DNA from 4 places in the Yersinia mollaretii ATCC 43969 genome. Region 3 is predicted to be linked to each of the others. Evidence: predicted binding sites of a transcription regulator. Region 3 holds the regulator's gene; each other region holds the start of a gene.

Region 1 (6,209 bases), 1.3 Mb from region 3:
TAAATTTGCCATTCACCGGGAAGGTGCGGGTAATATCGCCCGCGTAGCCCTGATATTCGCAGCCCGCATCGATGAGTACCAGTTCGCCATCCCGCAGTTCACACTCATTTTCGGTGTAGTGCAGGATGCAGCCGTTTTCACCGCCGCCGACGATGGTGTTATAAGCTGGATAGCGCGCCCCGTGGCGGGTAAATTCATGCAGAATCTCCCCTTCCAACTGGTATTCAAACATACCGGGGCGACATTTTTCCATGGCACGAGTGTGGGCCAGCGCACTGATTTCCCCAGCGCGGCGCATCACGGCAATCTCCTCTTCTGACTTGAATAGCCGCATTTCATGCAACCATGGCCGCCAGTCAGTTAAGGTCGCGGGCGCCCGCAGATTTTTACGGAAACCGTTACGTAATCTCTCCAGCGCGGCAAAAACAATTTTATCGGCGTAGGCGTATTGGCCCTGCGCGTGATAGACCACATCAAGGCGATTGAGCAGCAGATAGAGTTGTTCGTCGATCTCATCGAAAGGCAATGCCCGCACGATCCCTAGCTTCTCGGGGGCGGCTTCCTGCCCTAAGCGGCGACCAAACCAGATTTCAGCGGTTAAATCCCGCACCCGGTTAAACAGCACGCTGTGGTTATGCGTCTCATCACTTTTCACCAGAATCAGCACCGCTTGCGGCTCATTGAAGCCAGTCAGGTAGCTGAAATCGCTGTTCTGCCGATACGGATATTCAGAATCCGCGCTGCGTGTGGCTTCAGGTGCCGCAAAAAACATTGCCGCACTCCCCGGAACCATCTTCGCCAATAGCGCCTGACGGCGGTTCTGGTACTCTTGCTGAGTCATTACACCCTCCTGAAATATCCGTTTTAATCGCCTGAACTCAACATATTACACTGTTCTAATCAATGTAATGTCGGCTTGCGCATCTCTGGTGCTGTCGGTTTTTCTTGCGTAAATTCGATATGGCACAAAATAGAGGCCACACGCACATACTCAATAACCTCTTCCAAGGATTGGGCCAGCTCTTCCTGATCTTCATCTTCGTCATAGCCTAACTGAGCGATATTACGCAGATCGTCGATAGCTTCACCCACTTCCCCTTTCACTTGCGCCAATTTCGGTTGCAGCATCCCAAGCCCTAGTAGGAAATGGTTCACCCAACCGGATAATGCATCAGCGCGCTCAAATACCGTAATCTCTTCCCCTTCAGGGATCAGCAACTGAAACATAAAACCTTCATTTTCCAGTGCATCTTGTGTTGCTTGATGTAACTGCTGTAACTGCAAACCTAGGGTTTGCGGGAAGGCAACACCGTCGTTGGTCAGGTCATGCACCATCACGCGCCAACCCTCGTCTTTGCTGCCACCGCAGAGCATGCCGCTGATCAGGCCATGCATTTCAGCGGGGGTTAATGCCACTGCTTGCTGGTTCAATGCCAGAGCAACGGATTGATAAGTGGGTAATGTATTCTCTATAGACATGCGTATTGGTCATCGTTGGCTGGATAAGTTCATGTTATGCTACCATCAAGCTCAGTCCCTATACCAGAAACGCAATGCCATATGCCCTATAGATTTCGAGATGTGGGAAGGTGGCAAACGAGAGCAGCCAACACAACGGCAACTTGAAAGATGGCGGGTATAAAGGGGTTGTATCTTGGTAAACAGGAATATATAGTGACGCCCGCTTTGCAACCACGAGCAATTTGCCTTTGGTTTTCAAGGCTGGCGCGAAAATTAGTCAGGAAGGTGGCATGTCTGCACAACCGGTAGATATTCAAATTTTTGGTCGCTCGTTAAGAGTTAACTGTCCGCCAGAACAACAAGACGCGTTGAATATGGCTGCAGAAGATCTTAACCAACGGTTGCAAGATCTTAAAGTTCGCACTAGAGTCACGAATACTGAGCAGTTAGTTTTTATCGCGGCATTGAACGTCTGTCACGAATTAGCTCAGGAGAGGTTGAAAACCCGTGACTATGCATCCAATATGGAGCAACGTATTCGGATGTTACAACAGACCATTGAACAGGCGCTGCTTGAACAAGGTCGCATCTCTGAACGTCAAGATGCACAGTTTGAATAAATCTCTGTTGAATGATAGATTCAATAGCGAGTAAAGAATTTCTCTGAGGTGTTTGCCAGCGGGCCAGTCCCCTGAGCCGATATTTAATACCAACAGAATGTAGTGCCTCCGTAACTGGTGCGCATGCTCGGTCCGCCGAGAAGCCTTAAGGTTGCGACGCTGCGTTCACCTTGAACCATGGGTTCAAGGGTTACAGCCTGCGGCGGCATCTCGGAGATCCCTTTCTTATCGGGTAACTGATATTTTGAGTTATCACGTTCGTTTTGACAGAAGCTATTTTCCACGCCTTTAAGTCAATCACATGCCTTTGAATCCACAACACGCCCTTGAGCGGCAAAATATTCGCAAAGAGATTCGTGAGCGTCGACGTCTTTTAACGCCTGAGCAACAGCAGCGCGCAGCCAATTTGGCCGCCACTCATCTCGCTACACATAATAAAATTCAGCAGGCCAACACCGTCGCGATATTTCTCTCCTTTGATGGCGAACTGGATACTGCTCCTATCATTGCGTTGTTGTGGCAACAGCAAAAACAGGTTTACCTGCCTGTTCTCCACCCTTTCAGCCCCGGCAATCTATTATTTCTCCGCTATCGTCCCGATAGCCAGCTCATCCGTAATCGCTTGAAAATTCTGGAACCCCAGCTTGATCTCCGTGAAGTTCTCCCCCTCAATCAACTGGATGTGGTGATTACCCCCTTGGTGGCCTTTGATTGCCATGGTCAGCGCTTAGGTATGGGGGGCGGCTTTTATGACCGCACACTGCAACACTGGCAGCAAGGTGGCCCCTATCCCATCGGACTGGCCCATGATTGCCAACGCGTCGAGCATTTACCGAGTGAATATTGGGATGTGCCTCTGCCCGAGATTGTGACCCCCGAGAAAGTGTGGCGCTGGTGAGGTAGGGCTTTCAACATAAAAAAACACCCGAAATCTTATACAAAGCGGGTGTTTAGTCATATCAGTACAACATTTATCTATATTCAAAGTCATTGACGATGCAGCTAGGCAGCAAACGAACGAGTCCCGATGAGCTTACTCAAGTAAGTGATTCGGGTAAGCGAGAGCCGCTAACAACGCTGCATCGTCAAGGACGAAGAATATATTAGTAGAGCAAGCGAGCGCGGATGGTCCCTGGAATCGACTTCATTGCCTGCAATGCTTTATCTGCATTATCTGGATCATCGGTTTCAACGTCGATCACGACGTAACCGATTTCAGCGCTGGTTTGCAAATACTGCGCGGCGATGTTGACGTTCTGCTCAGCAAAAATTTTGTTAATACTGGTCAGAATACCGGGGCGATTCTCATGGATATGCAGCAGACGGCGAGTATTATCACCATGGGCTGGCAGAGAAACTTCCGGGAAGTTAACCGCTGACAGCGTAGAGCCGTTATCGGAGTACTTCGCCAGTTTACCGGCCACTTCATCACCGATATTTTCCTGCGCTTCCTGAGTCGAACCACCGATATGTGGAGTCAATAACACATTATCAAATTCGCACAATGGTGAATTGAACGGGTCTTTATTGGTGGCTGGCTCTTCCGGGAAGACGTCGATTGCCGCCCCTGCCAGATGATTGCTCGCCAAAGCCTCACACAGGGCCGGGATATCAACCACAGTACCGCGTGAGGCGTTAATCAGCATCGCGCCGGGCTTCATCAGGGCCAACTGCTCAGGACCAATCATGTTTTTGGTGGAGTGATTTTCCGGTACGTGCAGACTAATCACATCACTCATATTCAGTAAATCAGACAGGTGGCGAACCTGTTGTGCATTCCCCAACGACAGCTTATTTTCGATATCGTAGAAGAACACTTTCATGCCGACACTTTCAGCCAGAATACCCAGCTGTGTACCGATATGACCATAACCGATGATACCCAGTTTCTTGCCACGGGCTTCATAGGAGCCGACGGCCAGCTTGTTCCACTCGCCACGATGTGCTTTGGCGTTAGCCGATGGAATGCCCCGGAACATCAGCAGTAACTCGCCCAGCACCATTTCGGCCACCGAACGGGTATTGGAGAAAGGCGCATTGAATACCGGCACACCGCGCTTAGTGGCCGCCTTTAAATCAACCTGATTGGTACCGATACAGAAACAACCTACCGCAACCAATTTTTCTGCTGCGGCAAAAACTTCTTCGGACAGATGCGTGCGCGATCGAATTCCGACGAAGTGGGCATCACGAATAGACTCTTTCAGTGATTCGGTGTCTAAGGCACCTTTATGGTATTCAATATTGCTATATCCGGCTGCACGCAGATTATCAACTGTGCTCTGGTGCACCCCTTCCACTAACAGAAACTTAATTCTGTCTTTCTCCAGTGATACTTTTGCCATGTCCCCGACCCTATTTTCAGACTTCAGATGTGGCTGCCGCTATCGAATGAATCCGGTCAGCACCCTGTCAACATAACAAATATTACGCGGGCAGCAATACAAACGATTGCCTGTCTATCAGCATAACCATCAGCACAAATGTTAATTTATGGAATAAAAAACTGGCGGCGAGAGGGTTAATGGCAGGTTAATAAATTGAAATGACGAAATGTGATATATATCACCAAATTTAACGTTTTTAAGAAAAGATATTTAAAGGCGAAAATTATCAGGGTGAAGTCAATAAACCACACCCTGAATAAGGTTTAGCCGATTATTTGACGATCGTCTTCACACCCTCAGCGGTACCAATCAGTGCCACATCAGCACCACGGTTAGCAAATAATCCAACCGTAACCACACCCGCAATCCCATTGATTTTATTCTCTAATGCAATGGCATCCAAAATCGTCAGATTATGCACATCCAAAATCACGTTGCCGTTATCAGTCAGCACATTTTGGCGGTACTCAGGTAATCCACCCAGCTTAACCAACTCGCGGGCCACGTAAGAGCGGGCCATCGGGATCACTTCGACGGGCAGCGGGAACTTACCCAGTACATCAACCTGCTTGGTCGCATCGGCGATGCAGATAAACTGGCGGGCGATGGCCGCAATGATTTTTTCGCGGGTCAAGGCCGCACCGCCGCCTTTGATCATCTGCATATGGCCGTTAATTTCATCCGCGCCATCAACATAGATATCCAGTACATCCACTTCGTTGCAATCAAAGACATGAATACCGTAACTTTTCAGTTTAGCGGTAGAGGCGTCAGAGCTGGAAACCGCCCCTTCGATTTGATCTTTGATGGAGCCGAGGGCATCAATAAAGTGTGCTGCGGTTGAGCCAGTGCCGACGCCGACGATAGTGCCGGGTTTGACATAATCTAATGCTGCCCAGCCCACTGCTTTTTTAAGTTCATCCTGAGTCATGGTGAGTTCACTGCCTATGCTATGAAAAAACTGTACCCATTATAGAACATGCGCAGAATAAAACGTCTCGATAAAGCGGGCTTATGACGCGGTTAATTCTAGCTGGATCACAGTTATACCGGTTTATTTATGGCTGGCACTTTAGTATTCAGCCAAAGCAAAATGACCAAAATGTAGCGACGAAATGTGGCATAGTGCGGTATCGACTTAATATTTGGAGAGATGACTCCGATGAAACGCCCAGACTACCGTACGCTACAAGCGCTGGACGCGGTGATCCGTGAACGCGGTTTTGAACGCGCGGCACAAAAACTCTGCATCACCCAATCGGCGGTATCTCAACGCATTAAGCAGTTGGAGAACTTGTTCGGTCAGCCGCTGTTAGTGCGCACTGTGCCCCCTCGTCCTACAGAGCAAGGGCAGAAGTTGCTCGCGTTGCTGCATCAAGTTGAGTTGCTGGAAGAGGAGTGGCTCGGCAATGATAATGGGGTGGATACGCCGCTACTGCTCTCTTTGGCGGTCAACGCCGACAGTCTGGCGACTTGGCTGTTACCGGCATTGAAACCGGTGCTGGCAGACTCTCCTATCCGGCTTAATTTGCAGGTTGAAGATGAAACCCGGACGCAGGAGCGGTTACGCCGTGGTGAAGTAGTGGGGGCGGTCAGTATCCAGCCACAGCCGCTGCCGAGCTGCTTGGTCGATCAACTTGGCGCACTGGATTATCTGTTTGTGGCCTCCAAACCCTTCGCTGAACGCTACTTCCCTAATGGCGTGACCCGCTCGGCCTTGCTGAAAGCCCCCGCAGTCGCC
Region 2 (6,209 bases), 2.0 Mb from region 3:
TGGACCCGGCGTTTTTCATTTCGCTTCTTCAATATACAAATATAATCTTGGCACCAACAGCCGCAACGGCTTGGCATCTGGCTTGTATTTATGCTTAATTTGGCGGACATCGTAGTTGGTTAACTCACCTAATTTGGGCAATTCAACCATTGATTGAGACTGACAAAAAGCAATCAGTGGCATAGGGCAGGGGTGTTGTACCTGCTTTTGTTGCTCTTGATACCAAACTCGCGCGATAGGCTGCACTTTAACTGGCCGCTTTATCTTCAACTTTGTTTTTTCCGGCAAGCGATGAATATCGTTGATTTCGACGCTAATTGACTCTACCCATTGTTCTCGGGTGAAAGGTGGCACGGCCCGACCTGCATTCAGGCTTTTGTCTAACTGCACCAATATCTCTTCGCGGGTCACATTCTTTATAATATGTTTGTTAGCCCAACCAAAACGCACTGAACTGGGGTTTAATAGCGGCGTGATCGTGCGATAAGTATTCAGAGTGATCAGCCCATGCAAATGAGTATGCACAAATTCGAAACGCTGTTCACTGGGTAGCCCTGACTCGACCGTGATGATCTGTTCTAATTCGGTCTTTAACTGATTAATTTCACGAATGGTATTTTGGCATTCACTCAATTGATTATCTGTCACAGAGAAACAGAGTACACCGGGGAGGCGTAGGGCGGCTTTGCTACTGGTATTTTGCCCTTGGTGGTGAAGGAATAGCCGCTGATAATGTTGTAACCCCAGATCTCTGGCTTGATGGCCCACAGTCGCTGTTACAGCAATTTGCTCGATGGGGTTATGCTCGGTACCTTTCTCAATTTCAGGTAGCGAAAATACCCGGGCAGCAAGCAAAGGAAGATCAATGAGTTGCTGGTGGAGGAGCTGCAATTCAATCTCCAGTGAAGCAAATCGAGTATTTAAGCGTTCTATCAAATCATACTTGTTCATTGTCTTTTCTAATTAAAGTTATTTTAGTTACAACATACATTATGTGACGCCAATAAAAAAGCGACCTTTGAAAGCAAAGTGTTGCCATTAATGAATCGGACATATGCAGGATTGAAGGGTCTTAACAGGAACGTGGGGCAGGGATTGAACACAAAAAGGGCTTTGATTGACGTGAATTTTTCCAAGGAGAGTAGCGAAACACTCAAGACTAAATACCCAACAAATGACATTTAGCCTTGAGTGATGAATCAAATATTAGGCCAATGCTTTGGCTTTGAGTTGCATGTATTCACTTTCAGTGATCGTGCCTTCATCCCACAATTTTTTGGCGTCAGCAATCTGTTCTGCCGGTGATTTACCCGCAACATGACGAATATAATCATTGGTTTCAGCGACTGATTTTTGCACCGTCGCACGATAACGCTGTGCCATACCTTTGCCACGAGTGACCAGATAAATAAGCGAGGTCAGTAGTGGGATAAACAGCAAGAAGATAATCCAAATTGCTTTATAAAAACCATTTAGCTCATGGTCCCTGAAGAGGTCAGAAATGACCTGAAACAGGATCAGTAAGTAAGCAATGAAAAAGAAAATCGAAAAGGTGGTCGCCAGAATATCCCAAAGCGTAAGAAAGTGACTGGTCATAATGCTCTCCTGAAATGACATAAATTAAGGAAATGTTCACCGTGAAAAAATTCCTAGTTACATTATATACTTAATTTACATTTCGACATTTTTATTTAGAACATTAAATTCTCGCGGCTTCTGGCAATTTACGTAGCCGCTGCCCCACATATAACGCGAGTAATAACATCGTTGCGATAAAGGCGACAACCCCCGCCCAGCCTAAATTAAGCCAGAAAATACCGCCTAAAGTTCCCGCGACACTCGATCCGGCATAATAGCAAAACAGATAAAGTGACGACGCCTGTGCTTTCGCTCGGCGAGCGCGACGACCAATCCAGCTACTGGCAACCGAGTGAGCGGCAAAGAAGCCGGCCGTAAATATCATCATGCCAATAAAAATAGTGATGACGGGCGGGAAAGCGGTAATAGTAACGCCAATGAGCATCATCCCAATCGAGGCCAATAAAATCGGCCCACGACCATAACGGCTGGTGAGGGAGCCAGCTTTAGGCGAGCTATAAGATCCCGTCAGATAAACTATCGATAATAAGCCCACGACGGCTTGGCTAAGGTAATAAGAGGTGGGGCGGAAATGTTTCGACGCGGGAAGAATACGCCAAAACAGGCAAGCAGCAGCTAAAGCAAATAAGCCAATCACCGCCAGCGCGATACGCCATGAAAAGAAATCACTGAGTACCCCGGTGATCAGGCGACCACTCATCCCACCAATGGAGTTGCCGCTGATATATAAACCCATAGACAGTGCAACGAAACTCGGGTGAATCTCCTCACTGAGGTAGGTCATTGCTACGGCAGCCACCCCGCTGAGGGACAAACCAATCAATGCCCGCATCAGCAAAATACCGTGCCAACTGGTCATAAATGAGCAAATAAGGGTACAGATTGCCGCCAACATCAGCGCGATCACCATCACTGACTTGCGCCCGACCGCATCCGAAAGAGGACCGGTAAACATCAGCCCAAAAGCCAACATCCCCGTTGCCGCTGAAAGCGATAAACTGCTGGCAGCCGGTGAGATATTGAAATCCTGCGAGAGCAGCGGCAGGATTGGCTGCACGCAATAGAGCAGGGCAAAGGTGGCTAATCCGGCTGAAAAGAAAGCCAGTGTCACGCGAATAAACTGGGGCGTACCCCGTTGAATATAAGGGCGTTTCGATAAACGGGTCACATCGGGTGCCGATACTGAAGAGGTGGCATCATCATTTGCTGCGGGCGCTGGCGCTACGGTCGCCGTGGTGCGCGAAGAGGTGGTCACGGTATTTCCTTATCATTTACACAATCAAAGACACTTTTTCGCCAAACCATTTTGCAAAAAACAATTTTGCCAAAAAAACACGGGCGCTAACCACTAAACAGCTTAATAACGGGATCATAGAAATAGCTGAGTTTTTTGTCTAATATATTAATTATTACAAATAAGACGTTAAACATATCAATGGAACTCAATGAGCATTGAACTCAGGCACTTACGCTACTTCATTGCCGTGGCTGAAGAGCTGCACTTTGGTCGTGCGGCAGAACGGTTACGTATCTCTCAGCCGCCGCTGAGCCAGCAAATTCAAATTTTGGAGGAGCAAATTGGTGCGCGATTATTCGACCGCAACAACCGCAATGTCAGCTTAACTCAAGCCGGTACTCTGTTTTTAAAAGAGTCCTATCAAATTCTGGCGCAGGTAAACTCGGCATCAGAAAAGGCAGCACGGCTGCATCGTGGAGAGTCCGGCGAGCTGACCATCGGTTTTACCTCATCAGCCCCCTTTATTAGCGTGGTCTCTAAAAACTTACGCGCATTCCGCCAATTACACCCGCAAGTCCATATCAAGATGCAGGAGGTCAATACCAAGCAACAAATTGAACCGCTGCTGGATGGGCGACTGGATCTGGGTGTGATGCGAAATACACGGTTGCCAGATGCACTGCAATATCGATTGCTGCTGCGTGAGCCCTTGGTTGCGGTGGTCCACGAAGATCACCCATTAGCTTCACTGCCTCAGGGGAGTGTCAAATTTAGCTCACTGGCGGAACAGCCTTTTGTCTTCTTTTCGCGTGAGGTGGGGACTGCGCTGTATGACGAGATCCTCACGCTGTTAGCGCGGGCGGGCATCACACCTTATATTACGCAGGAAGTCGGGGAGGCGATGACCATCGTGGGATTGGTCTCTTCCGGTTTAGGGGTTTCAATCTTGCCCGCCTCATTTACTCGGGTAAAAGTGGATGGAGTGAAATACTTGCCCTTGGCAGAAGCCAGTGCGACGACCGAAGTCTGGTTAGTTAACCACAAACACCGACCTGTTACCGCCCCAGCAGAAGCACTGATTCGCCTGATGGTGGCTGACATCATTTAATGCACGGGCCATATACCGTCTAAATAACCCGCATTTCGTCACCGGAAATCGGTGATTATGTGCAGTAAATCACATAACTAATCAAATAGTTGACGTCATATGCCAAAAGCCCCAACATAGCCGATAATCTTTATTTAGAAGCGCGAAAAATACTCGGTTGGCAGAGAAGGAGCCGGTTTAGTGATTACGGATGGACAGCCTGGGCATATTGATCAAATCAAGCAGACCAATGCAGGGGCCGTTTATCGGCTAATTGATTTGTTCGGCCCAATATCACGCATTGAACTGTCTAAGCGGGCGCAATTGGCCCCCGCCAGTATCACTAAAATCGTGCGAGAGCTGGTTGAAGCGCATCTGGTTAAAGAGACTGAATATCAAGATGTGGGTAGCCGTGGGCGGCCTGCCATTGGTTTAGTTCTAGATACCGAAGCTTGGCATTACGTCTCTGGGCGTATCAGCCGTGACTTTATCACCCTCGCATTGCGCGACCTCAGTAGCAAACTGGTGGTTGAAGATCAGATTCCATTACCTAATAGCCACCCGGAACCGCTGCTAAATCGTATTCTCAACGAAGTGGATCGCTTCTTTATCCGGCATCAAGAAAAGCTTGAAAGGCTAACGGCTATCGCGATTACCATGCCGGGCATCATTGATGCGCCAGCCGGTATTGTGCATAAAATGCCGTTTTATGATGTGAATGAAATGCTCCTTGGCCCCGCGCTAGAGCAGCGAACGGGACTGCCGGTCTATCTGCAACACGATATTTGCGCCTGGACCATGGCAGAAGCGCTATATGGTGCTTCGCGAGGATGCCAGAATGTGATTCAGGTAGTGATTGACCATAATGTGGGTGCTGGGGTGATTACCGCTGGCAGGGTATTACATGCCGGCAGTCGCAGTGTGGTCGAGATTGGTCATACCCAAGTTGATCCCTATGGCAAACTTTGTTATTGCGGTAATCATGGGTGCCTTGAGACGGTCGCCAGTATTGAAAATATGCTGGAAATTGCGCAACAGCGATTAAACGGCTCCATGAGTTCTTTATTACATAGCACACCATTGAGTGTTGAATCTTTATGTGATGCTGCCTTGGCGGGCGATCAACTCGCTAAAGATATTATATTGGGCGTAGGCCACAGCGTTGGGCGAATTGTTGCCATTATGGTCAATTTATTTAATCCAGAAAAAATTCTAGTGGGTTCGCCACTCAATAAAGCGGCCTCTATTTTACATCCGGCAATTGCATCTTGTATTCGCCAACAAGCACTGCCTGCATACAGCGATAATATCCTTGTTGAACCAACCGCATTCTTTAATCAGGGCACTATGCCCGGTGCCGCATTAGTCAAAGAAGCACTGTATAACGGTTCATTATTAGTGAAACTGCTACAAGGCTAACCTATTAACACTAATAATTAAGAGTTAATTATTAGTGGGTATGTCTAATGTACCTCGCCTATTAATAGCTATTATTCGTTAAAAACCTCTCTCAGTTCGGCAAAACCTTGCGCTAACGCAAGCTGTCCGATGTCGGCATCGCCTAGACTTTTATCCATGTTGCCTATTTCGCTAATGTTAAGCGAAAAGATGTAAGTCTGCGTGGCCAGATTTCGGAGTATTGTTATGTTAACGCGAGTATTTGTGACGGGCACTGACACCGCTGTGGGTAAAACTGTGGTGTCACGGGCTTTACTTCAGGCCCTAAGCCAAAATGGCAGAACAGCGGCGGGCTATAAACCCGTCGCGACAGAGAGCAAAGAAACACCCGATGGATTGCGTAATCAGGATGCGCTGATTTTACAGGCGTCGTCATCCATTGAGCTTAATTATCAGGAAGTTAACCCATTCCCGTTGCAAGCGGATGTTATCCATGCTTGTTCGGATACGCTGATTAATTACGGCGATATGACGGAAGGGTTACAGCGCTTATCTGCTAAAGCGGATACTGTGGTAGTCGAAGGCTGTGGTGGCTGGAAAGTCATGATGAATGACCAACGTTTCTATTCTGACTGGGTAATACAGGAACAATTACCGGTTATTTTAGTTGTCGGCATTAAGTTGGGCTGCATCAACCATGCTTTATTAACGGCACAAGCTATTATCAATGATGGATTACCATTATTAGGCTGGGTCGCGAATCGTATTAATCCTGGATTAGCGCATTATGCTGAAACAATCGCCATGCTACGTGAGCGTTTACCAGCACCACAGTTAGGGCAATTACCTTATTTGCCACATCCGGAAGAAAAGCCATTGGCAAAATAT
Region 3 (6,209 bases):
TAGTTGGCGGCTCAATGGTTAATCAAAGGTGGGCAGTGCAATGGCAGATAAAATAGCAGTTAATCGCAGTACATTCGATCAGGTCATTCTGCCTGTTTATGCACCCGCGCAGTTTATCCCTGTAAAAGGGAAAGGTAGCCGCGTATGGGATCAGCAAGGCACAGAATATATTGATTTTGCGGGTGGAATTGCGGTGACTGCACTCGGTCATTGTCATCCGGCGCTGGTGGCGGCCCTGCATCAGCAGGGTGAGACGTTATGGCATACCAGCAATGTATTCACCAATGAGCCAGCGCTACGTTTGGCGCAAAAACTGATTGCCGCGACCTTTGCCGATCGGGTGTTTTTCGCCAATTCGGGCGGCGAAGCGAATGAAGCGGCATTCAAATTAGCTCGTCATTACGCCATTGAACGCCATAGCCCGTATAAAACCAAAATCATTGCTTTCCACAATGCATTCCATGGTCGCACCTTGTTTACCGTATCGGTCGGCGGTCAGCCAAAATACTCCGATGGTTTTGGCCCGAAACCGGCCGACATTATTCATGTCCCCTTTAATGATCTGGCTGCCGTGAAAGCGGTGATGGATGACCACACCTGCGCGGTGGTGCTGGAGCCGATTCAAGGTGAGGGCGGGATTACCGCCGCGACACCGGAGTTCCTACAAGGTGTACGCGATCTCTGTACCCAACACAAAGCGCTGTTGGTGTTCGACGAAGTGCAAAGTGGCATGGGTCGTAGCGGCAAGTTGTTCACCTACATGCACTATGGCGTGACGCCCGATATTCTCACCACAGCGAAAGCGTTGGGAGGGGGCTTCCCGATCAGTGCGATGCTCACCACGGAAGAGATTGCCTCAGTGATGTCTGTGGGCACTCACGGCACCACCTATGGCGGTAATCCGCTGGCTTGTGCGGTCGCTGAAGCTGCGCTGGATGTGATTAATACCCCAGAGGTTCTTGAGGGTATTGAACAGCGCCATGGCCTGTTTGTGCAGGCGCTGCAAGTCATTAACCGCAAGTATGCGGTGTTTAGTGATATCCGTGGAATGGGGCTGCTGATTGGGGCTGAGTTAGCGCCACAATACCGTGGCCGCGCGCGGGAGTTTCTGACGGCAGCAGCGGCGCACGGTTTGATGATTCTCAATGCTGGACCCGATGTGTTGCGCTTAGCGCCTTCGCTGGTGGTTGAGTTGGAGGATATCCAGCAAGGAATGGCGCGTTTGGAAAATGCCATCGCCAGTCTGGTGAATGGGCGCTAAGTTGACTATTGAGTAATGTTATCAACGGGAGGCGTTTGGCCTCCCTTTTTCCTCTTTTACGCCTTATCTCGCCACTTCCGACTACGCCAAATACCGTGGTGGGGTTGTTGCTGCCAAGCCATAGACGAAACCGTGTGCATGACACTTAAATGTGACAAAATCCGGCGCAAATTACGTTCCAGTTCAGAGATTTGTGTATCAGGCGCGACATCTGGCACTTGCACAAAATCGTTATTCCCCTCGATGCTATCTGACTCCAGCCGCTGCTGGCACTGCTGAATTGCCATCTCACAGATCTGCAAATATTCTGCCGCCAGTGTGGCACTCATCAGATGATGATGATCCTCCGCTGGTGTGGCTGATTCAGTTAATGGATGCTCTCGCGTCAGAATAGTCATTTCGTTGATATGCCCCACAATCAGCTCGCTATGGGTCGCCCACAGCCGCATATCCGCCAAATATTTTGAGTTGAAGCCCGGCTCTTGCATCGCCTGATTCAGTGAGCTTAAAACGGTATTACTGGCTTTGTTGACCTGAAGGCGCTCATAGGCGAGTTGGGTGATATCAGGGTGAGGCGTTAGCAGCAAGCGCAGGATTTTCTGGTAAGCCCCCAGCGCCTGATGCGCATTTTTACGCAGCAAACCGCTTTGCCACTGTGGCCATAACCACAAGGCGCTGGCAAAGGCCAGTGCACAGCCGATTAAGGTATCCAGCAGACGCGGCACTAAAAAGTCAGCGCCATCGCCGGTTAATAGCTGCAAGATATACACCGCAGTGATGGTTCTGCCGATCACCGCCAGCCCGTAGTTTTTGCGCTGAACCAGATAGGAGGCCAGAGTGATGAGCAACATAATGCCCAGCGTGGCCCCTTCTGGCATCTGCAAATGCAGCAAACCCGCCGCCAACACTAGCCCGAACAGTGTCCCAAGGGCGCGGTGATGGATGCGCACCTTGGTGGCGTTATAGCCGTTTTGCGTCACCAGCATCACGGTGAGCAAGATCCAATAAGGTTTTGGCAGTTGCATCAAAGCCCCAATATAGCTGCCAGCGGCCAGCGTCACCCCCAGTCGTGCCGCATCGCGCAGTGCTCCAGAGTTAAACGACAGATAGCTGACAAAGGCGGGCCAAAGCGGCTGCTGTTGCTGACTAGACATCAACTCGCGGTCATACAGCGGGCGTCGGTTGCTCAGCAACTGGGCAATATGGCTGACATGGTAGTAGCTAAACTGCGCGACAGGATTATCGGGGTGCTGCTGGGCGATCTCTTCCAGCTCAATCAGTGCATCACCTGCGGTAAAATTGGTCTTAGCATGGTGGTGGTAGAGAATATCATCGGCAATAACGCGTATCTGAGCCGAGATAACCTGAGTATTGCGGCGAATGACCTCCTCGAATTGGCCCTGCTCCATCAACTCTTGCACTTTCTCCGGCTGATTCAGCGCCGCAGTAATGTGCTCTTGCAGGTCGAGCGCCATCTGAAACAGCCCCAGTAGCCGCTTTTGCTCTTTTTTAGTGGCATTATTGATTAAGTTAAATTGTTGATAAAGCTGATTAATCTTATCCATTATCCCCTGTTGACGATCGAGCAGTGGGGGGAGACTCTTTTCGGGCGGCAGATGCTGGGAGAATAGGGTGTATTTGGTGTCGTAATAATCCGCCAGCAAATGATAGAGCTGACTTAAGGGCTCGCGGATCGGCTGGTCTTTGCATAACCGGAACCATAGCCAGTTAAATACGCCATACCAGAGTGTCCCCACGGCGCACAACAGGGGGGCTTGCCAGATAGGTGCACGGCCAACCATGCTGAGGCTGAATATTGCGGCGATTAACGCGGCAGGCAATAAGCGGCCATGGAGGGGGCTGATCGCGCCATTGACACCCAGTACCAGTGCCAATCCGAGCATGATCCACGGCAGGGGAATGTGCCACAGCAACAGCTGTTGGGTCAGGAAACTGCTCAGTGTAAAGAGCGCACCACCGATAATCAGCCGTCGGAAGAAGTGTTGGTGTGGGGTATCCAGCGAGGCAATATTGCAACACGCGGGTATCAGGGAGAACATCAGCCCAAGTCGCAGCTCGCCTATGACAAATCCCAAGGCGGCTGGAAGGCAGAGAACCAATGTTTGGCGTAATGCGTAGTTTACTTCAGGATGATAAATAACCCGTTGCCACTTCATGTAGGCCCCAGAAATTTATTGATCACAAAAGATTGAGAAAACCGATGCCGAGGGTATCGGCACCGGTTTATAGGGAATTAACGGGTGCCGTAAACGACAATCGTTTTACCGTGTGCGGAGATCAGATTTTGATCTTCCAGCATTTTGAGTATCCGCCCCACAGTTTCGCGGGAGCAACCCACTATTTGACCAATTTCCTGGCGTGTAATTTTAATCTGCATCCCATCTGGGTGGGTCATGGCATCAGGCTGTTTTGCCAGATTAAGCAGCGTTTGTGCAATGTGCCCAGTGACATCAAGGAAAGCGAGGTTACCCACTTTCTCGGATGTAATCTGAAGGCGGTTCGCCATTTGTGAAGACAGGCGCATCAAGATATCTGGATTTACCTGAATCAACTGACGGAATTTTTTGTAAGAAATTTCAGCCACTTCACAGGCGGTTTTTGCTCTAACCCAGGCACTACGTTCTTGGCCTTCTTCAAATAATCCAAGCTCGCCGATGAAATCCCCTTGGTTTAAATAGGAGAGAATCATCTCTTTACCTTCTTCATCTTTGATCAGCACCGCAACGGAGCCTTTCACGATGTAGTAAAGCGTTTCGGCCTTTTCACCTTGGTGAATTAGCGTACTTTTCGATGGATATTTGTGGATATGGCAATGAGACAGGAACCATTCGAGAGTCGGGTCTGTTTGTGGCTTGCCGAGAACCATTCGCTGTTATCCTCTGTTGTTATCGCTGCCTAACTTAACAGGGCTCAGAGTTCCCTGTACGGCGTGCTTATAAAATACACTTTCTTTATACCCGACATTTTTTGGAATCTATTGGGTATAGCATATTAATTTGCTCAACTGCCGAAAGGTATAGCCAATATACGTACCGGATAGAAACCCTTCACTGAGTATTGATCACTACCCTATTTAATTCTAGAAACAACACTTTCGGTTCTGTTTGTAGCACAGGATGAGGTCAGTGTCTTGTGTTGTATCGCTTCAGCATGATGAACATCGGGTTACATTGCCAGTTTCTAAATGAAAGGGTAGTCTGGATCAGGAAATTTAACTGGGAGTGAGTGTTATGCAGGCACGTGTAAAGTGGGTTGAGGGGCTGACATTTTTGGGTGAATCGGCGTCAGGACATCAAGTTTTGATGGATGGAAATGCTGGCGACAAAGCACCTAGCCCAATGGAGATGTTGTTAATGTCAGCGGGTGGCTGTAGCGCGATTGATGTGGTGTCGATTCTGCAAAAAGGGCGTAACGACGTGCGCGATTGCGAGGTCACCTTAACCTCTCAGCGCCGGGAAGAAGCACCGCGCCTGTTTACGCAAATCAATTTGCATTTTATCGTCAGCGGCAAGGGCCTCACCGACAAGATTGTTGAGCGTGCCGTTGAGTTATCCGCAGAGAAGTATTGCTCAGTTTCCCTGATGTTAGGGAAAGCCGCGACCATCACTCATAGTTTTGAAATCCGCGAAATCGCCTAAACCCTTCGTGCTTGAAGCTGCAGGGTTGTTAGCTAGGTTCGCTCACCCGAATCACTAACTTGTCGTCAGTGATTCGGGGGCGTGACCGCTGCCATGCCAAGAAAGAAGGAGATTATCCGATCTTCTTCCCTTCCAATAACTGCTGCACTAGCGGTGCCATAATCAGCTCCATCGCCAGTCCCATCTTCCCACCCGGCACCACCAATGTGTTGATATTGGAGATAAATGACCCTTGCAGCATGGCCAGCAAGTAGGGGAAGTCGATCTGATCCAAACCCCGGAAATGAATGACAACAAAACTTTCATCCAGCGAGGGAATGGCTTTCGCCGCAAAGGGGTTGGAAGTATCGACGGTCGGCACACGCTGGAAGTTAATATGGGTGCGAGAAAACTGTGGCGTAATGTAGTTAATATAATCGTCCATAGATCGCACCACGGAGTCCATCACTGCTTCACGGGAGTGGCCGCGCTCGCCGGTATCGCGCACCAGTTTTTGAATCCACTCCAGATTGACAATAGGCACTACGCCGACCAATAAATCGACATGCTTTGCCACATCATGATGCTCGGTCACGACACCGCCGTGCAGCCCCTCATAAAACAGCACATCGGTAGGCTCTGGCAGTGACTCCCACGGGGTGAATGTCCCCGGAATCTGGTTATAAGGCACCGCCTCATCATAAGTGTGTAAGTACTTACGTGAGCGCCCCGTGCCATGCTTGCCATACTCCGACGCACTCTGCTCCAACTGACCAAAGTCATTGGCTTCTGGGCCAAAATAGCTGATATGTCTACCTTGATCCCGCGCCTTACGGATGGCGGCATCCATTTCGGGGCGGGTATAGCGATGGAAGCTATCACCTTCAATTTCTGCTGCGCGAATATTCAACTGCTGAAATATTTTGCGGAATGCCAGACTGGTGGTCGTCGTCCCTGCGCCACTTGAGCCGGTAACGGCTATAACCGGATGTTTAGTTGACATATTAGCTGTAACTCCATGGAGTGGGTCTCTCAGTGGCCGGGGCGGCATTGGCCTGTTTTCGTTAATCGATACGGATTATTTTTAAGGCAAAGTGTTCAGCTTGTCACCTTGATTTTCATCAAATGTTCTTGCGACAAGAGGAGAATTAAGGCTGCTCTTCTGCATCGGCGCGGAATGAACCCCGAGGCATAATATTGATAGTTTCATGTAACTCCGACCAGACTAAAACGGCATCACCGCTCACCAACTGGCGGCGGACATCCTCGACTTTTTGTGCCAGCGAGCGCTCATGTTCGCCATAATCCGT
Region 4 (6,209 bases), 1.4 Mb from region 3:
GTCACCGGAAATGCGCGGATGACGCCAGCCCATATACAGCGGGTCATTCAGCCGTTGTGGGTTGTTGGTGCCAACATCTAATACCACGGGCAATGTATACGCTGGGCTGATACCACCACACGCGGTATACAATGACAGTTTACCGATGGGAATGCCCATGCCGCCAATGCCCTGATCACCCAGGCCGAGAATGCGCTCGCCGTCGGTCACCACGATCACTTTAACATTCTGTTTGGTGGCGTTTTGCAGCATATCGTCAATGTGTTCACGATTGGGATAGGAGATAAATAGCCCGCGTGCACGGCGATAAATATCCGAGAAGTGTTCACATGCCTCGCCGACCGTCGGCGTGTAGATAATCGGCATCATCTCGCTGAGATGCGCTTCCAACAGGCGATAAAATAGGGTTTCGTTGGTGTCTTGAATGTTGCGCAGATAGATATGTTTATCGTCGTCGTTTTTGAAATCCTGATACTGGCGGTAAGCACGCTCTGCCTGCTCTTCAATGGTTTCAACCGCTTCCGGCAACAAGCCGTGTAAGTTGAAGTGGTTGCGTTCTTCATTGGTAAAGGCGCTGCCTTTGTTCAGCAGAGGGAATTCTAACAGGATAGGACCGGCGTAGGGGATATAGAGGGAGCGCTTACTTTCGTATTCAAGTTCCATGAGTTTTACTCTTAGACGTTATCAGGTAGTTGCCCCCGATCCTAAAAGATAAGAGAAATATGTACAGCTTTTGTTAGTTAAATATGTGGGGCACTGGTAGAAATGCGAGTTATCTTGCAGATTTAGTCATTAGTGGCGGGAATGTGTTGTTTGGTGAACTGGGGTTAGCAATATAACCCCAGAAAATTGACTTAGATTAGCTTAAAAAGTGACGCGGCTGACGTCTGAGCAACCCAAGGCCGCCAGTGTGGCATGAGTGGCATCCCACTGACTTAATATTGCGTTATTACCCTCCACCAGCACGGCACGGCGGATAGCGCCACAGGCTTTGCCGGACAGATTGGTCAGAATCAAGGCTGCTTGTAGCGGGGGCAGGCTAGGGTTGAATGCTGCGTTTTCAGCATAACGGCCCGTGTAGATCGTGCCATCCGCCAGCTCTACAGCTACACCGCTGTGAGAGAGGCTATAAGGGGCATGACTGAGATTGGCAGCATCAAGTGCGGCTTGCGTCAGAGGGTCGGTTTCTGCGATAGAGTAGCCATGGTTTACCGGGTCCATCAGCAGGGTGGTGATAGCCAGATCTTTCGGGCCGAATGCATCTGGCAGATAGTGACCCAATGTAGACGCAGGGCGGCCGGGCAGATGAATATGTAAGTCAGTGCCACTGTTTAGCTCATTCATAAACTGGCGGCAATGACCACAAGGCGTGTAATTGACTGTAATCGACACCAGACTCGCTTCACCGCGTAGCCAAGAGTGAGTGACCGCACACTGCTCGGCATGGATAGTTTGCTGCAAGGGCGTGCCGCTGAACTCCATATTGGCACCGAAATAGAGATTGCCGCTTTTGCCGCGAGCAATGGCACCGACCATAAAGTGGGAGATGGGCGTCAGTGCGCAGGCGGCCGCTAGGGGTAACAAGGCAAAAGCCAACGCATCATCATCTAACCCACTGATCTCTTTTACCGTTTTCACTTGCTCGGCGGTCAGCATGGCAGGGAAATCGTTTGCGCTCAGAATAGGTTCAAGTGCGGATTGCAGTGCAGCGGGCAGCTCAGCCCAAGGGGCGTGAAAACGTGCTTGCATGGGATTTTCTCCAATTGTAACGGGAAGCTATTTTAGGCAGCTTAGGGCGCTAATGGTGTGATGTAGATCCCGTTATGTATGAAATCTATGCAAGTAAAATGACTAATGAGCGATGTATCTCAAATTTATGCATTAATTCTGGTGATAAATCCTCGTCAGGAGCTGGGGATCAACCAAATAGATGCAACAGCACCGGAAATAGGAACGGGGCTACCAACGAGGTGATAATCCCGCAAATAACCAGCGCCAGTGAGCTGAACGCGCCCTCCTGATAGTCCAATTCAGCACAGCGGGCGGTGCCCAGCGCATGGGAAGCGGTCCCCATTGCCAAACCTCGTGAGGCTTTGGTGGTGATTTTCAATACATTCAGCAAGCTGTGACCAAAGACCGCCCCCAGAATCCCGACAAAAATCACACAAACTGCACTGATGGCGGGCAAGCCATGAATAGATTCGGCTACCGCCATGGCAATAGGGGTTGTCACGGATTTAGGTAATACTGACGCGGCAATCTCGGGGGTTGCCCCCATCCACAGGGCAACAGCGGTGCCACTGACCATAGCCGTGATACTGCCGATAAAACAGATGGTTATGATGGATTTCCAGCGCGCACGGATTTGATGCAACTGTTCATACAGCGGAAAAGCCAATGCCACCACCGCAGGCTGTAGCAGGTCATTCAGGACTTTGCTGCCAGCAAAATAGTTGGCATAGGGCATGTGTGTCACCAACAGCAGTGGGATGATCACGACCATAGATATCAGTAATGGATTTAGCAGTGGCATTTTCAGCCAGCGGGCCAGATAGCGCGCGCCGAAGAACACAATTAAGGTCAGTGGCAGTGACCACCACAAGTTGCTGATCATTTGTCATCCTCCGTCTGAGTTGGAGAACCGATCACCTTGCGTTCGCGGTGGACATAATGTGAGCTATAACCCACCACTAACATCACAATCAGAGTGCTGACAAAGCAGGAGACGACAATCGGGCCGAATTGCTTGGTGAGCTGGTCGTAATATTGCATCACGCCGACACCGATCGGGACAAACAGCAGCGCCATGTAGCGGATCAGTATCTGGCATCCGGGTTTGACCCAAGTTGAAGGCAAGAGTTGCAAAGAGAGTAGGGTAAACAGAATCAGCATACCGATGATACTGCCGGGGATAGTGATGGGCAGTAGCAAGGCCACGAATTTACCGACAAATAGGCAGAGGTAAATAAGGGCAAAAGCCCGCAGGTACTGCCAGCAAAGTGAAGTCACATTGCGCATAGTCATCGTCCTGAGTTACGGAATATATTCATCATACAATTAACTTCAATTATGTGCTAGCCATCACACTATGAATTATAACCCTATCCTCTTTCAGGCTCCGTGTTTGATATCTATTGGCTATGCTCTGAGACCTGATGGGATTGAGTTGTCTGCGCTTTGGCGAGCAGATAACCGCGATAGAAAAAGGCTAGCCCTAAAATAGCCGCGATAATCAGCATATAGAACATCATCTGCGGTGCGGCGTAGGCTAACAAGAAACCACAAAGTACCGGATTAACGGCCCCGCCCAGTTGGCCGAGATTCTGCGCTCCATAGTAACTGCCTTTAAGATTCGCTGGCGCAATAAAATCGATAAACAAGTACTCGACCGGAATAACAATAATCTCGCCCAATGAGAAAATCGCCATTGCCAACATCCATAACGGGATTGAGTCCTGAGCGACCATAAATCCGAACAGACCGATGATAAAGAACAGGGTGCCGAGCATCAACCAGCGCATTAAATTTTGCTGGTTCATGCGGTGGCTCAATAGGTATTGCAGGGTAATCACAATCACGGCATTCACGGTCATGACGGCACCGATCACCTGATAGGCAAATTGGGCATCGGCAACGGTAATCAGATATTGCGATAGATAGCCGGAGAACTGGCCGAAAACAATCGCGCTGAACATGCCTCCGAGGGTGAAATAGATCAGCCGCTTATCGTGGCGCAAGATGCGGAATGTTTGGCGAAAATCGGGTGCGGGTTCAGTCAGTGTGGGTGAAGAGAGTGACATGTCGGCACTGTTTATTCTGAATTTCAGAGTGATGGCGACCAGCAACGCCAGTGCACCTGAAATGATAAACGGCACTTGTGGGCCGATGTTGACGACCAAAAAACCTAATGCCGGGCCGACCGCCCAACCGACATTGACCAGCGTGTAGTTAGCGGAAAAGGCTTTGATGCGTTGATTGACCGGTAGCCAGTCGGCAAAACAGGCTTTAATCGCGATAGCGTAGACCGAGTAAGCGCAGTTTAGCAGGGCCAGAATCAAGATGATCCAAGCGGGATGTTCAACCCAGGGTAAGGCAAAAAAGGTGGCCGAAAAGATCATGATTGCCAGCAAGATCAACCGCTTTTTATTGAATTTATCCACCAGATAGCCGCCATACAGACTGACGATAATACCCAATGTCAAACTTGCTCCTAGCACTAACCCAACCTTATCGGGTGAGAGTTGAAAATGCTCAGCCAGATAGATGGTGATGAAGGGCAGGGTAACGGCTCGGCCGATAGTTAACACCAGCGAAGCAATCAGCAGGTTGGTGACACGCGATGGAAATCCTTTCATGGTATTTTCTTATTTTTAATTATTTGAATAATTGACTGTTTCTGTACGGTTTTTTTGATAAAAAAGTGACTCGCACAGCATAACGACAGCAGCTCAGCCAGTTACATTAGACTATTGCAGGCAGAAGAGAGAGGGGGGCGCAGAAATATATTTGCAAACAGCAGGTCGCGTTGAGCCGACCTGTGATTAAGATATTTGCCCTTCGTCATTGGAGTTGCAGCTAACAACCCTGCAACTTCAAGGACGAAGGGGGAGATTTAGCCTAAATACTCGATGATAGACAGCCCGCCATTATAATCGGTGCTGTAGATAATCCCCTGCGCATCAACAAAGACATCACATGACTGAATGACTTGCGGGCGACCGGGGCGTTTATCCATCATTTTTTCTGGTGCGGCGGGCACCAACGCGCCGGCCTCCTTCGGCTGATAGGGATTGCTGATGTCATAAGCGCGGACACCGGCATTCTGGTAAGTGGCAAAAATCAGTGATGAGCTGATAAAACTGCCCGGACGGTTCTCATGCAGATTATGTGGGCCAAAATGTGCGCCTTTTTTCACATAATCCCGCTCATCGGGCACTGGGAAGGTCGAGATACTCACCGGATTGCTCGGCTCGCGAATGTCAAATAGCCAGATATGCTTCTCACCATCTTCTTGATTGTCCAGCACTGCTTCATCCAGTACCACCAATAGGTCGCGATCCGGCAGTGGCAGCGCGGTATGGGTGCCACCGCCAAAAGGGGGGCTCCAGTTGCGATGACTGATGAGTTTAGGCTCTTGTCGATCACTAACATCCAATAGGGTCAGCCCGCCGTCGCGCCAACTGCCATAGGCGGTGTCACCACTGATAATGGCATGGTGCAGGGCGTAGCGTTTGCCCTCTGGCCAGCTTGCTTGTTCACCAGCGGCAGTATGCATGCCGGGCAGCGCATAACGGCCTGCGACTTGGGGTTTTTGTGGATCAGCCAGATCAATGGTGAGGAAGATATAATCACTGTAGCCATCAAGTAGCGCAGAAACATAGGCCCAGCGCCCGCCGACGTACCAGATGCGGTGAATGCCAATGCCATCGAGGGGCAAGAAGCTGATTTCACGCGGTTTATCGGGCGTCGAAATATCAAAAATGCGTAAACCGGCGCTCCAACTGCGACCCTCCTGACGGGTGCTGACGGTCTGTGCCACTGAGCGGGTGTAATACACTTTTTCTTCGGCAAAACTGGCGTCAGCAAACAGGTCACGGGCATTAATCACCAGTAGTAGGTCATCATGGGCCTGTAAGTGTACATTCCAAGTATTGGCGGGGGCGGCGATAAAACCCGCAGGGCGCGGGTTTTTCGCGTCCCGTACATCAATAATGGATACTCCTTGTGACACCATATGGCCGACATAGGCGTAACCACGGTGCACCATGACTTGCACACCGTCGGGTTTACCCCCCTGATCGCTATGACCAATCAGCCGCATATTGCGGCTGTATTCTGGTGTCGGCAAGGTTCCTTGCGTTGCCATCTCTTTCACTCCAAATCAATCGGCCCTATTGGCCTTTGCTGTTGGCGATTACTGCGCGTTTTTAGCCGCAAGGGTGGCAAACCACGGTGAGTTGAAATCATCAGACTGGCCCCAACCCGGAATGATTTTACTCAAACCCGCCACATTCACTGGGCCGGGTTGGCTGGCGAGCAGAGCTTGAGGAATGGAGGCTGCACGGAACTCATAGCTGGCTGGTGTAGCTTCTCCAGCAATTTTCTTGGCGACCAGACGCAAGTTCACCGCACCGATCAGTTTCGGATCGACGGCGACACTGACTTTCCACGGGCTATTAGCTTCACGCATCAGTTGCAAATCCTGATTC

Evidence for each region. The regulator CRP, encoded in region 3, controls carbon source genes, mostly activating them, when cyclic AMP is high. The targets are predictions, from matches to a motif close to ATGTGANNNNNNTCACAT.
Region 1: the regulator CRP is predicted to act here: its motif matches at 4,635-4,652, upstream of serA (phosphoglycerate dehydrogenase).
Region 2: the regulator CRP is predicted to act here: its motif matches at 4,002-4,019, upstream of mlc (sugar metabolism global transcriptional regulator Mlc).
Region 4: the regulator CRP is predicted to act here: its motif matches at 3,070-3,087, upstream of HRD69_RS12875 (CidA/LrgA family protein).

Annotation. Positions count from the first base shown of each region.
Region 1 is NZ_CP054043.1:187,106-193,314, forward strand. Features, by position in the region: gene pepP (Xaa-Pro aminopeptidase) at 1-841, opposite strand, end outside; gene HRD69_RS00840 (YecA/YgfB family protein) at 901-1,479, opposite strand; gene zapA (cell division protein ZapA) at 1,752-2,081, shown strand; RNA gene ssrS (6S RNA) at 2,119-2,302, shown strand; gene HRD69_RS00855 (5-formyltetrahydrofolate cyclo-ligase) at 2,383-2,979, shown strand; gene serA (phosphoglycerate dehydrogenase) at 3,185-4,426, opposite strand; gene rpiA (ribose-5-phosphate isomerase RpiA) at 4,740-5,399, opposite strand; gene HRD69_RS00870 (LysR family transcriptional regulator ArgP) at 5,631-6,209, shown strand, end outside.
Region 2 is NZ_CP054043.1:3,500,027-3,506,235, forward strand. Features, by position in the region: gene tus (DNA replication terminus site-binding protein) at 16-951, opposite strand; gene HRD69_RS15600 (PLDc N-terminal domain-containing protein) at 1,207-1,596, opposite strand; gene HRD69_RS15605 (MFS transporter) at 1,700-2,854, opposite strand; gene HRD69_RS15610 (LysR family transcriptional regulator) at 3,045-3,944, shown strand; gene mlc (sugar metabolism global transcriptional regulator Mlc) at 4,125-5,342, shown strand; gene bioD (dethiobiotin synthase) at 5,568-6,209, shown strand, end outside.
Region 3 is NZ_CP054043.1:1,535,019-1,541,227, forward strand. Features, by position in the region: gene argD (bifunctional acetylornithine/succinyldiaminopimelate transaminase) at 41-1,261, shown strand; gene HRD69_RS06700 (YccS/YhfK family putative transporter) at 1,318-3,438, opposite strand; gene crp (cAMP-activated global transcriptional regulator CRP) at 3,516-4,148, opposite strand; gene HRD69_RS06710 (OsmC family protein) at 4,513-4,920, shown strand; gene HRD69_RS06715 (phosphoribulokinase) at 5,033-5,902, opposite strand; gene HRD69_RS06720 (YheU family protein) at 6,048-6,209, opposite strand, start outside.
Region 4 is NZ_CP054043.1:2,921,275-2,927,483, forward strand. Features, by position in the region: gene HRD69_RS12860 (NAD-dependent malic enzyme) at 1-663, opposite strand, end outside; gene cdd (cytidine deaminase) at 865-1,749, opposite strand; gene HRD69_RS12870 (CidB/LrgB family autolysis modulator) at 1,919-2,614, opposite strand; gene HRD69_RS12875 (CidA/LrgA family protein) at 2,611-3,018, opposite strand; gene HRD69_RS12880 (MFS transporter) at 3,132-4,355, opposite strand; gene HRD69_RS12885 (LVIVD repeat-containing protein) at 4,613-5,866, opposite strand; gene HRD69_RS12890 (sugar ABC transporter substrate-binding protein) at 5,915-6,209, opposite strand, start outside.